DNA from 3 places in the Cobetia amphilecti genome. Region 1 is predicted to be linked to each of the others. Evidence: predicted binding sites of a transcription regulator. Region 1 holds the regulator's gene; each other region holds the start of a gene.
The links. Region 1 encodes LexA, which represses DNA repair genes until DNA is damaged. Its sites were predicted from a motif close to TACTGTNTANNTANACAGTA; they were not measured.

Region 1 (3,274 bases):
GAAGGCGACCTACGACAACGGCCGCTGGGTCGTCGAGGACAAGCGCAAGGGAGCCAAGAGCTGATGAGCCAGCGTGCCCGTACCAATCAGCTGCTGTATCAGGCCGAGTTGCTGCTGGCCCAGTCAGCAGCCTCTGGCGACGATGAGCATGCCGTGGCGCGTCGCATGGCCGGTGAAGAGGGCGCGCTCGCCCTGCTGGAGCTGGCGCTGGCGTCATTGCTGGAAGAGTGTGCCGTGACGGCGCGCTGGCCAGAGGGTAGCTGGCGCGAGCGCCTGGCGTCGCCGCCGACGCCCATCGCCGAGGTCGAGCAGCTGCGCAGCCTGCTGGAGCATTCCGACAGCTGGTTGTCTGAGCTGGTCGCGGATGTGACCCGCCTGCATGAAGAGGGCGGCGTCGCTCGCCGCGAGGAATCGCGTTCGCGTGGTGATGGTCTGATCATCGCGGCAGCCTCGAGCGCCTCGCTGGCCGAGCGTCTCAGTGCCGCCATCACGGCATTCAAGGCGCTGCTGCCGCAGCTGCGCGAGTCGAGTGTCGAGTGGTAGGTCAAGGCGTTGATCTGGTGCTGCACGCTGGTGATGACTGGCGCATGGCAATCGGGTGACGTTTCGCCTTCACGGGTGCTAGACTGATCGCATTGTGGCAAGCCCTGCATTCTCCGGTACGACCATGGCTCTGGCTGTGGTCGTACTTTTTTCTGCGTCGCTGATGGCAACGCGGTGCCGGGCTTGCCAGCCGTCGCGCTGACGATTACAACGACGCCGGTATCTCGCGAGATGCCGTGCAGGAGGAATGACGTGTCCGATCCCGCCGTACTTGAAATTGTGCAAATGGAAGATGGTGAAGTGATTCTGCGCGCCGCGGAAAGCGAAGGTGAGCCGCTGCTCAGCATTCGCATTTCGGACGAGGCCGCCGATCTGCTGCGTGACAATCGTTTCGAGGTCGCGCGTGAGATGATCGACCACGCCATCACCCGGACTCGCCTCTGGGATGGCGAAGAAGACGAGGACGAGCAGTCAGAAGGCATCGTGCACTGATTCATCGCTCGCGCTTCGCGCACAAAAAAACCCGCCTCGAGGCGGGTTTTTTTGTGCAATGCGTGCGGCTTTTCTGTTGCTCAGAGCTCTGCGAGAAAGGTGCTGCTGGGCATAGCTCGTTGCTCAAAGCGCTGCTGGTCAAGGCCTCAGTGCAGGCCGCCATCGCGGATGACGCCCACCCCGAGACCTTCGATCTCCAGGCTGTCCGTGCGCAGGTCGACCTTGATCGGCGAGAAGTCCTCGTTCTCGGCTTCCAGCCACACGTAGTGCCCGTCACGGCGGAAGCGCTTGACGGTGACCTCATCCCCCAGACGTGCCACTACGATCTGTCCGTCACGCACGCTGCTGGTGCGGTGCACGGCCAGCAGGTCGCCTTCCAGAATTCCCACGTCCTTCATCGACACGCCGCGCACGCGCAACAGGTAGTCGGCAGCCGGCGAGAAGTAGTCGCTCGGCAGCGGGCAGTGACGGTCGATATGCTCGCTGGCAAGAATCGGACTGCCGGCGGCCACTTCCCCGATCACCGGCAGGCCATCGTTGGCGCTGTCGTCGACGTCAGCCAGCGACGGCACGCGAATGCCGCGAGAGGTGCCCGGCACCATCTCGATGGCGCCCTTGCGCTTGAGGGCACGCAGATGCTCCTCGGCAGCATTCGGTGAGCGGAAGCCCAGCGCCTGGGCGATTTCGGCCCGCGTCGGCGGGTAGCCAGAGGACTTGATGGTCTTGATGATGAAGTCGAAGACATCCTGCTGGCGCGGAGTAAGCGGCTGGGTCATGGCATTGCCTTTGGCCTGGGCGGCATCTTGAGCTGACGGCACGGGGTGTGCATCCATACAACTGTCATTGTATCCAGTCATGGCGGTCATGCAAGGCATCGTGGCTTGCGTGGTGGCCTCAAAGGGCAGGTAGTCGCCGAGATATCGCTGTCTGGCGACTTTTCGTGCCGATATCCGAGGCATTCTTTCTTGATGGGAATGTCTGGAAGTGAATGCCTGGAGGTAAATGTCTGGTGGTGAATGTCTGGAAGTGAACCCGGCCTGGCGCTGGCGGGGTGGTCAGTCACCCAGCTAGGCGAGCCCTTGAATCGGCACGGTCAGCGTTGAGGGAATATCAGGCTTGGCTAAACCTCTGGCGTTTGAAACGCGAGAGAATTGTCAGTCATGGCATGGCGCGCTAGAATCAAAGTGTTTCAAACGAATGTTCGTCGATGGCGGTGCTCACGGGTGCCGTGATCGAACGTGCCTTGCGGTGAACATGCACCACCTCATGAGAGAGTCGCCGCGCGGGGCTTGCGCCGTGACCTACGACTCCAGTTCTTTTCTACCTGACAAGGGTTCCGCCCATGGCCCAGACCGATACCGTTACCCGCATCCTCGATACTGCCGAGGTGCTGTTCGCCGAGCGCGGCTTCGCCGAGACCTCACTGCGTAACATTACCAGCAAGGCCAAGGTCAATCTGGCGGCGGTGAACTACCACTTCGGCTCCAAGAAATCGCTGATCCAGGCGGTCTTCGCACGCTATCTCGACCCGTTCAGTGAGCGCTTCCACGCGGCACTCGACAGCGTCGAGCAGCAATACGCCGGGCGTCAGGTGCCGCTGGAGGTCCTGCTGGAGGTGATGGCGCGTACCGTGCTGGAGGTGCCGGCCGAGCGCAACAGCCTGCGTACCTTCATGCGCCTGCTCGGGCTGGCCTATACCCAGGGGCAGGGCCACATGCGACGCTATATCCGCGAGCATTACGGCACGGTCTTCAGCCGCTTCGCCGAGCTTTTGAAGCTGGCGACGCCTGATCTGCCGGACAACGAGCGCTTCTGGCGCCTGCACTTCATGCTCGGCAGCGTGATTTTCACCTTCTCGGGCCTGGATGCGCTGCGCGATATCGAGGAAGCCGAGTACGGCCATCACACCACGGTGCGTGAGCTGATCCAGCACATGCGTCCGGTGGTGGTCGCGGCGATGGCAGCGCCGTTGCCGGCCTCGCTCGGAGATGGTGAGGCGGTCACCCAGGCGGCCAGCTGATGGCCTGCTGGGTAGCGGTGGACCTCTCGCGCCAAAGCCTTGAGATACGCAATGACGCGCCGAGTGGCAGTCGTGATGCGCCGCCCCCCGCGGCTGACCCTGAGGCGCTGGTGCACGCCTGCGCGATCTCCAGCGGCCTCAACGGTATTGGCGAGCTCGACGGCAGCGGTTGCACGCCAACCGGCTGGCATGTGATTCGAGCCGCCATCGGGGCGGGCA
Region 2 (3,274 bases), 1.0 Mb from region 1:
TCTTGCCGAGTCCGGGCGGGCCGAAGACCAGGGTGTGATCCAGACTATCGCCTCGTCCTCGTGCGGCACTGATGAAGATTTCCATCTGCTCGCGGACGATGGGCTGTCCGATGTAGTCACTCAGCGTGCGTGGCCGATTGGCGCGATCGATCCGCTCTTCCGGATCATGCGTCGCCGCGGAGATCAGTCGGTCCGACTCCATCATGATGCTTGCTCAACTCCTGATGACGCAGGTCACGCACATGACGCGGGTCATGGGCCATGAACGTGCGTCAGTGGCAGGTGGCAAGGTTTGCCAGGGCGGTGCAACGATCTAGCGCATCTGCATTCAAGCGCGCACTTTCTACCCCAGTAACCTGCCAACCCCTAGTCAATAAATCCAATCACGATGCGCCGTTTCCTTCACGGAAACTATAGGGCGCATGTTTGCTGCCCTGGCGGGGCTTCAGCTGGCCATCTTGCGCGCCAGCGCCGCCTTGATGAGCGCTTCCGTGGAGGCGCCGGTCTCGAGCCCGGAGAGCATCTTGGCCGCCTCGACAGGCTTGTAGCCCAGAGACACCAGCGCGGCTTCGGCATCCGCCAGAGGATGGGTGACCGGCGGTTGCGGCTGGGAGGCACGCGCCATTTCATCCAGCCCATCATCCGCCGGCAGCGTCCAATGCTTGAGGCGATCACGCATCTCGATGATCAGTCGGTCCGCCGTCTTCTTGCCGACGCCCGGCAGACGTGTCAGCGCCCGGCTGTCTTCATCGTGAACACAGCGAATGAAATCGGACTGCTCCATTCCCGACAGAATCGCCAGCGCCAGTCGCGGACCGACACCGGAGATCTTGATCAATTCACGGAACAGCCGACGCTCGGGCTCCTTGCCGAAGCCATACAGCAACTGCGCGTCTTCGCGCACCACCAGGTGGGTGTAAAGCTGGCAATGTTCGCCCACGGCCGGCAAGCCCAACAGGGTGTTCATCGAAGCTTCCAGTTCATAACCGACACCCTGTACGTCAAGCACCAGCTGCGGCGGTTGTTTTTCCAGCAATGTCCCGGTCAGGCGTCCAATCATGTTGCGGCTGTCCTTGCTCGGCAGAGAACGTGTTCGGTGGGATCGTGCTGCTCACAGACCCGATTCTCTGCACGGATTGTTACAATGCGGGCAAGCCTACCAAAGATGAAGCGTAGGCGGCATGTCCCAGTGTCACGACGAATTTGTCGCATCTTTCTGACAGTCATACCTTGGGTGATGGCACGAAGCCTGATGCCACGCGGCTTGGCGCATCACGCAATCGGCTGCTGCCAGGCTCGGCAGACACTCTACAAGTGACTGAAAAATCGCTATTAATTGAGCACAATACCGCATTTGTCGCTCAGCGGCATGTCAGGCGTCGGGCTCGAAGTCTCGCCAGCTGCTGCTACGCCGCACGCGGGTCCCCTTGCGTCGACTGGTATTCCCCAACCCCAAGGCTTCCAGCTGGTCATTGCCGGGCGTCAGGCGTCGACGCGCGAAACAATGCGTCAGGGCAATGGCCAGCGCATCGGCGGCATCGGCCTGCGGCGTGGCGGAAAGCTTGAGCGTATGCGTGACCATATGCTGCACCTGAGACTTCTCGGCGGCACCGGTACCGGTCACGGCCTGCTTGATCTGCCGCGGCCCATATTCGAACACCGGCAAGCCGTGATTGGCCGCACACACGATGGCAGCCCCGCGCGCCTGGCCCAGCTTGAGCGCCGAATCGGCGTTCTTGGACATGAAGACCTGCTCGATGGCGAATTCCGCGGGGCGATGCAGGGCGATCACCTCGCTGATACCGGCATAGATCTGCGCCAGGCGCTGATCCAGGCTGACCTGTGACATGCGAATGCAGCCACTGTCCACATAGCGAGGCTGAGCCGCAGAGACATCCAATACCCCATACCCGGTCAGACGTGAGCCCGGGTCGATGCCAAGAATGATCATGCTGCCGCCTCGCTTCTCACACCTTGCGTCTTCGCTGTCGTCATCGCGCCATCGCTCTTACTGTGTATATAACCAGCCACCATGCCACAAAAAAGGCGGTGCGACACTGTCATTGCCTGACGTGAACGCCAGCAAACAGTCTCGCACCGCCTTGTCGGGCTTGCTCGCCCCCTCGCCTACCAGGCCAAAGGGACAAACCTGCCACTGCGGGACCGTCCTTGACTGATCGAATCAGTCCAGACGGCCCCACCAGTCACTCTCTCGGTCATGCGCCGCTGAATCAGGCCTGACCGCTTTCGTCCTCGACCTTGACCTTCTGACGCAGACGGATGTTCAGCTCCTTGAGCTGCTCACCGCTGACCACGCCCGGGGCGTCGGTCATCATGCAGCCGGCGCTCTGGGTTTTCGGGAAGGCAATCACTTCACGAATGGTCTTGGCGCCGGTCATCAGCATCACCAGACGGTCGAGACCGAAGGCCAGACCACCATGGGGCGGCGCGCCGAACTTCAGGGCGTCGAGCAGGAAGCCGAACTTCTCTTCCGCTTCTTCTTCACCGATGCCCAGCACCTCGAACACGGTACGCTGCATGGCCTGATCGTGGATACGGATGGAGCCGCCACCCAGCTCGGTGCCGTTGATGACCATGTCGTAGGCGCGAGACAGTGCCGCTTCCGGGTTGGCCTTGAGCTCTTCCGGCGTGCAGGACGGCGCGGTGAACGGGTGGTGCAGCGCGCTCAGGCGGCCGTTGGCATCGGCTTCGAACATCGGGAAGTCGACGACCCACAGCGGTGCCCACTCGCGGGTGTAGAGGTTGAGGTCTTCACCCAGCTTGACGCGCAGCGCACCGATGGCCTCGGCCACGATGTTGGCCTTGTCAGCGCCGAAGAACACGATGTCGCCATCGACGGCGCCACAGCGGTCCAGCACTTCATCCACGACGTCTTCCATGAACTTGACGATCGGCGACTGCAGACCCTCGACGCCCTTGGCACGTTCGTTGACCTTGATCCACGCCAGGCCCTTGGCACCGTAGATGCCGACGAATTTGGTGTAAGCGTCGATTTCCTTGCGTGACAGGCTGGCACCGCCCGGCACACGCAGTGCGGCGACACGGCCCTTGTCGTCCTTGGCCGGACCGGAGAAGACCTTGAAGTCCACGCCGCTCATCAGGTCATCGACATCGACCAGTTCCAGCGGGATACGCAGGTCCGGCTTGTCGGAACCGAAGCGGCTGATGGCCTCGGAGTAAGGCATGGTCGGGAAGTCGCCCAGCTCGACATCGAGCACTTCCTTGTAGAGGCCACGGATCATGGTCTCGGTCA
Region 3 (3,274 bases), 280 kb from region 1:
TCTACGCATTCGGCGCCCGTGACGCACCCGTCACGGCCGGCGGGTGATGCCTCCATCAATCGATTTCAGGCCGGGCCGTGCAGGGCCGGTCATTACACTTCAAGGAGAGAGGTGGCCATGTCCACTCAATCAGCGGCACGTTCTGCGCGTCGTAATACCCAGGCCTGGCAGGCTCTCGCGCGCCATCATCAAGAGCAGATGGCCGATGTGCATCTGAAGGACCTGTTCGCCGAGGATGCGGCGCAAGGGCGTGACCGAGTGGCGACCTTCACGCGCTCAGCCGCGGGACTGCGTCTGGATCTCTCCAAGCAGCGCCTCACGGGCGAGACCCTGGAGCTGCTGCTGGATCTGGCGCGCGAAACCGGCGTCGAGCAGGGCATCAAGCGCCTACTTGCCGGTGAACATGTCAATCGCTCCGAAGACCGTCCGGCGCTGCACGCCGCGCTGCGTCTGCCGCGCTCCGCCAGCCTCGAGGTGGACGGCGAGGATATCGTGCCGGCCATCCACGAGAGCCTCGAGCACCTGGCCGAGATGGTCGACACCTTCCACAGCGGCCAGTGGCGCGGCGCCACCGGCAAGCCGATCACCGACGTGGTCAACCTCGGTGTCGGTGGCTCGGACCTGGGCCCGCTGATGGTCTCCAGCGCCTTGAGCGATTGCCGTCCCAAGGACATCCACGAGATCGGCGTGCACTTCGCCTCGACCATGGATGGCTCCCAGCTGGCGGATTATCTGGAATCCTTCAGCCCGGAAACCACGCTGTTCATCCTGTCCTCCAAGTCATTCTCGACCATCGACACGCTGTCCAATGCCCGCACCGCGCGCGACTGGCTGAAATCACGCCTCGACCCGGAAGGGCGCCTGGAAGCGCTGATCAATCGTCAGCACTTTATCGGCGCTTCCGCCAAGCCGGAAAAGATGACCGAGTGGGGCATCGCGCCGGAACATCAGCTGCTGTTCTGGGATTGGGTCGGCGGCCGCTATTCGCTGTGGGGCACCATCGGTCTGCCCATCGCGCTCAATGTCGGCATGGACAACTTCCGTCGCCTGCTGGCCGGGGCGCATGAGCTGGATGAGCACTTCCGCACCGCGCCGCTGGAAGACAACCTGCCGGTGCTGCTGGCGCTGGCCGGGATCTGGAACAACAACTTCCTCGATATCCGCGCCCACTCCATCCTGCCCTACGATGGTCGCCTGGAATACTTCGCAAGCTACCTCGAGCAGCTGGAGATGGAATCCAACGGCAAGTCAGTGACCAACGATGGCGAGATGATCGACTACTCGACCTGTCCGGTGCTGTGGGGCCAGCTGGGGCCGAACGCTCAGCACGCCTTCTATCAGCTGCTGCACCAGGGCACCCAGGCGGTCGAGTGTGACTTCATCGCGCCGATGTGCCGTTATGACCATGTCGAGGATGCCGAGACGCGCGCCCACCTCAAGGCACAGCACCGCCTGACGCTGGCCAACTGCTTCGCCCAGTCACGTGTGCTGATGCTGGGCGATGACGCCATCCCCGGTGATGAGGCGCAGCCGAACCACAAGCGCTACCGTGGCAATCAGCCGTCGACCACGCTGCTGCTGGAGACGCTGACACCGGAAACGCTGGGTGCGTTGATTGCGCTCTACGAGCAGAAGGTCTTCGTTCAGGCCACCATCTGGGATATCAACCCGTTCGATCAGTGGGGCGTGGAGCTGGGCAAGCAGATCGCCACCGCCACCGAAGCGACCATGACCACCGGCGAAGGTTTCGACACGCTGGACGCCTCCAGCCGTGCGCTGATCGAAGCGGTGTGGGCAGCCCAGGATCAGGACCCGCGCTGAGCCCTCGGCGGATGTGAGTGAGAGTGAGAGTGCGTGAGTGAGGGCATGCTGATATGCCATGCAAGACGAGCGGCGGCGGCAGTCGTCGTTCTCTGTTGATTTATACAGTATTCTCGCTATCCTATAAGCGAATCAATCGTTTACACTAGACAGCACGACGCGGACCGTCGAAATCCCTGCTTCCAGCATATGAACGCTCGAGAGATGCCCAGCCATCTTGAGGCGTGGGAGGGGAGGTTTCGCGGTCTGACGTGTTGTCGGGAGTGCTGATGGCCAATTCCCCCTTACCGTCAGATACGGCAGCGATGCACGCCGCCGCGCCCGTCAAGGGTCTGCTGTATCTGCACGGCTTCAATTCGGCCAGTTGTTCGCCCAAGGCACGCTTGATGCAGCGCGCGGCAGAGCAGTTCGGCCTGCCGTGCGTGATGCCGGACATCCCCCCGGAGCCCGGTGCGGGTCAGGCGGCGGTCAACGCGGCCTATCTCACGTTGTGTGAGCGCCTGGCGCTGGACCCCGCAGACCCTGCCTGTGATGACGCCATCATGGTGATCGGCAGCTCCATGGGCGGCTTTCTGGCCACCTGGCTGGTCGCGCGTGAGGCCGCACGCCTCGAGGGGCCGGCAGGTCCTTCTCAGAGCGTCTGGCGTCAGGGGCCGCGCAGTGTGCTGATCAATCCGGCCGTGCGTCCCGCGCGACTGGTCAGCGAATGGCTCGGTTCGGTGCATGCCAATCCCTATACCGGCGTGACGTTCACCGTCACCGAGGAGTTCGGGCCCGGACTGCTCGCATTGGAAGCGGAGCCGGTCACGGCGCAGCGCACCCTGGTGCTGTTGGCGACGGCCGATGAGACATTGGATGTCAATGATGCCGCAGGGCTCTATCAGGGAAGTCGCTTGATCATCACGCCGGGTGGCGATCACGGCTTTGCGCAGCTGGCGGAATACCTGCCGGCGATCATGGCGCATGGCGGGCACCGGCTGGCCCCCGCCACCGCAGCGGCGATGCATGTCGCGCCGGACTAGCAGGTCATGCGCGTGGTGCTTTCTGCTACGACACACCACGACCTGGCTGGGCACGGCACCTCTTGGCACGACATGGATTGGCACGACTTGGCAGGGCGTTCGATGCTGAACGCCAGGCGCCGGTCTCTCATTTTTCAGGAATCCGTTGTCCGTCTCGCGCACGTGAAATGGCGAGTCGGATGGCGGACGTCAACACCAAGGACACAAGGCTGCGATGAGTCAGTACAGCGCCAGTTCCATTGAGGTCCTCTCCGGCCTCGAACCGGTCCGCAAGCGGCCCGGCATGTATACCGACACTTCTCGGCCCAACCATCTGGCGCAGGAAGTCATCGACAACTCCGTCGATGAGGCGCTGGCGGGGCACGCGAAGGAAATCCGCGTGCGCCTGCTCGAGAATGGCGGTATCGAGGTCGGCGATGACGGTCGTGGCA

Region 2: the regulator LexA is predicted to act here: its motif matches at 2,010-2,029, upstream of ruvC (crossover junction endodeoxyribonuclease RuvC).
Region 3: the regulator LexA is predicted to act here: its motif matches at 1,912-1,931, upstream of R1T44_RS07100 (YqiA/YcfP family alpha/beta fold hydrolase).

What each region holds. Positions count from the first base shown of each region.
Region 1 covers NZ_CP136695.1:1,362,779-1,366,052, forward strand. The annotation lists gene topA (type I DNA topoisomerase) at 1-64, shown strand, start outside; gene R1T44_RS05845 (DUF6586 family protein) at 64-543, shown strand; gene R1T44_RS05850 (hypothetical protein) at 796-1,035, shown strand; gene lexA (transcriptional repressor LexA) at 1,182-1,811, opposite strand; gene R1T44_RS05860 (TetR/AcrR family transcriptional regulator) at 2,378-3,055, shown strand; gene R1T44_RS05865 (L,D-transpeptidase) at 3,055-3,274, shown strand, end outside.
Region 2 covers NZ_CP136695.1:2,373,835-2,377,108, reverse strand. The annotation lists gene ruvB (Holliday junction branch migration DNA helicase RuvB) at 1-205, opposite strand, end outside; gene ruvA (Holliday junction branch migration protein RuvA) at 446-1,060, opposite strand; gene ruvC (crossover junction endodeoxyribonuclease RuvC) at 1,373-1,951, opposite strand; gene aspS (aspartate--tRNA ligase) at 2,232-3,274, opposite strand, start outside.
Region 3 covers NZ_CP136695.1:1,646,411-1,649,684, forward strand. The annotation lists gene pgi (glucose-6-phosphate isomerase) at 118-1,821, shown strand; gene R1T44_RS07100 (YqiA/YcfP family alpha/beta fold hydrolase) at 2,091-2,843, shown strand; gene parE (DNA topoisomerase IV subunit B) at 3,058-3,274, shown strand, end outside.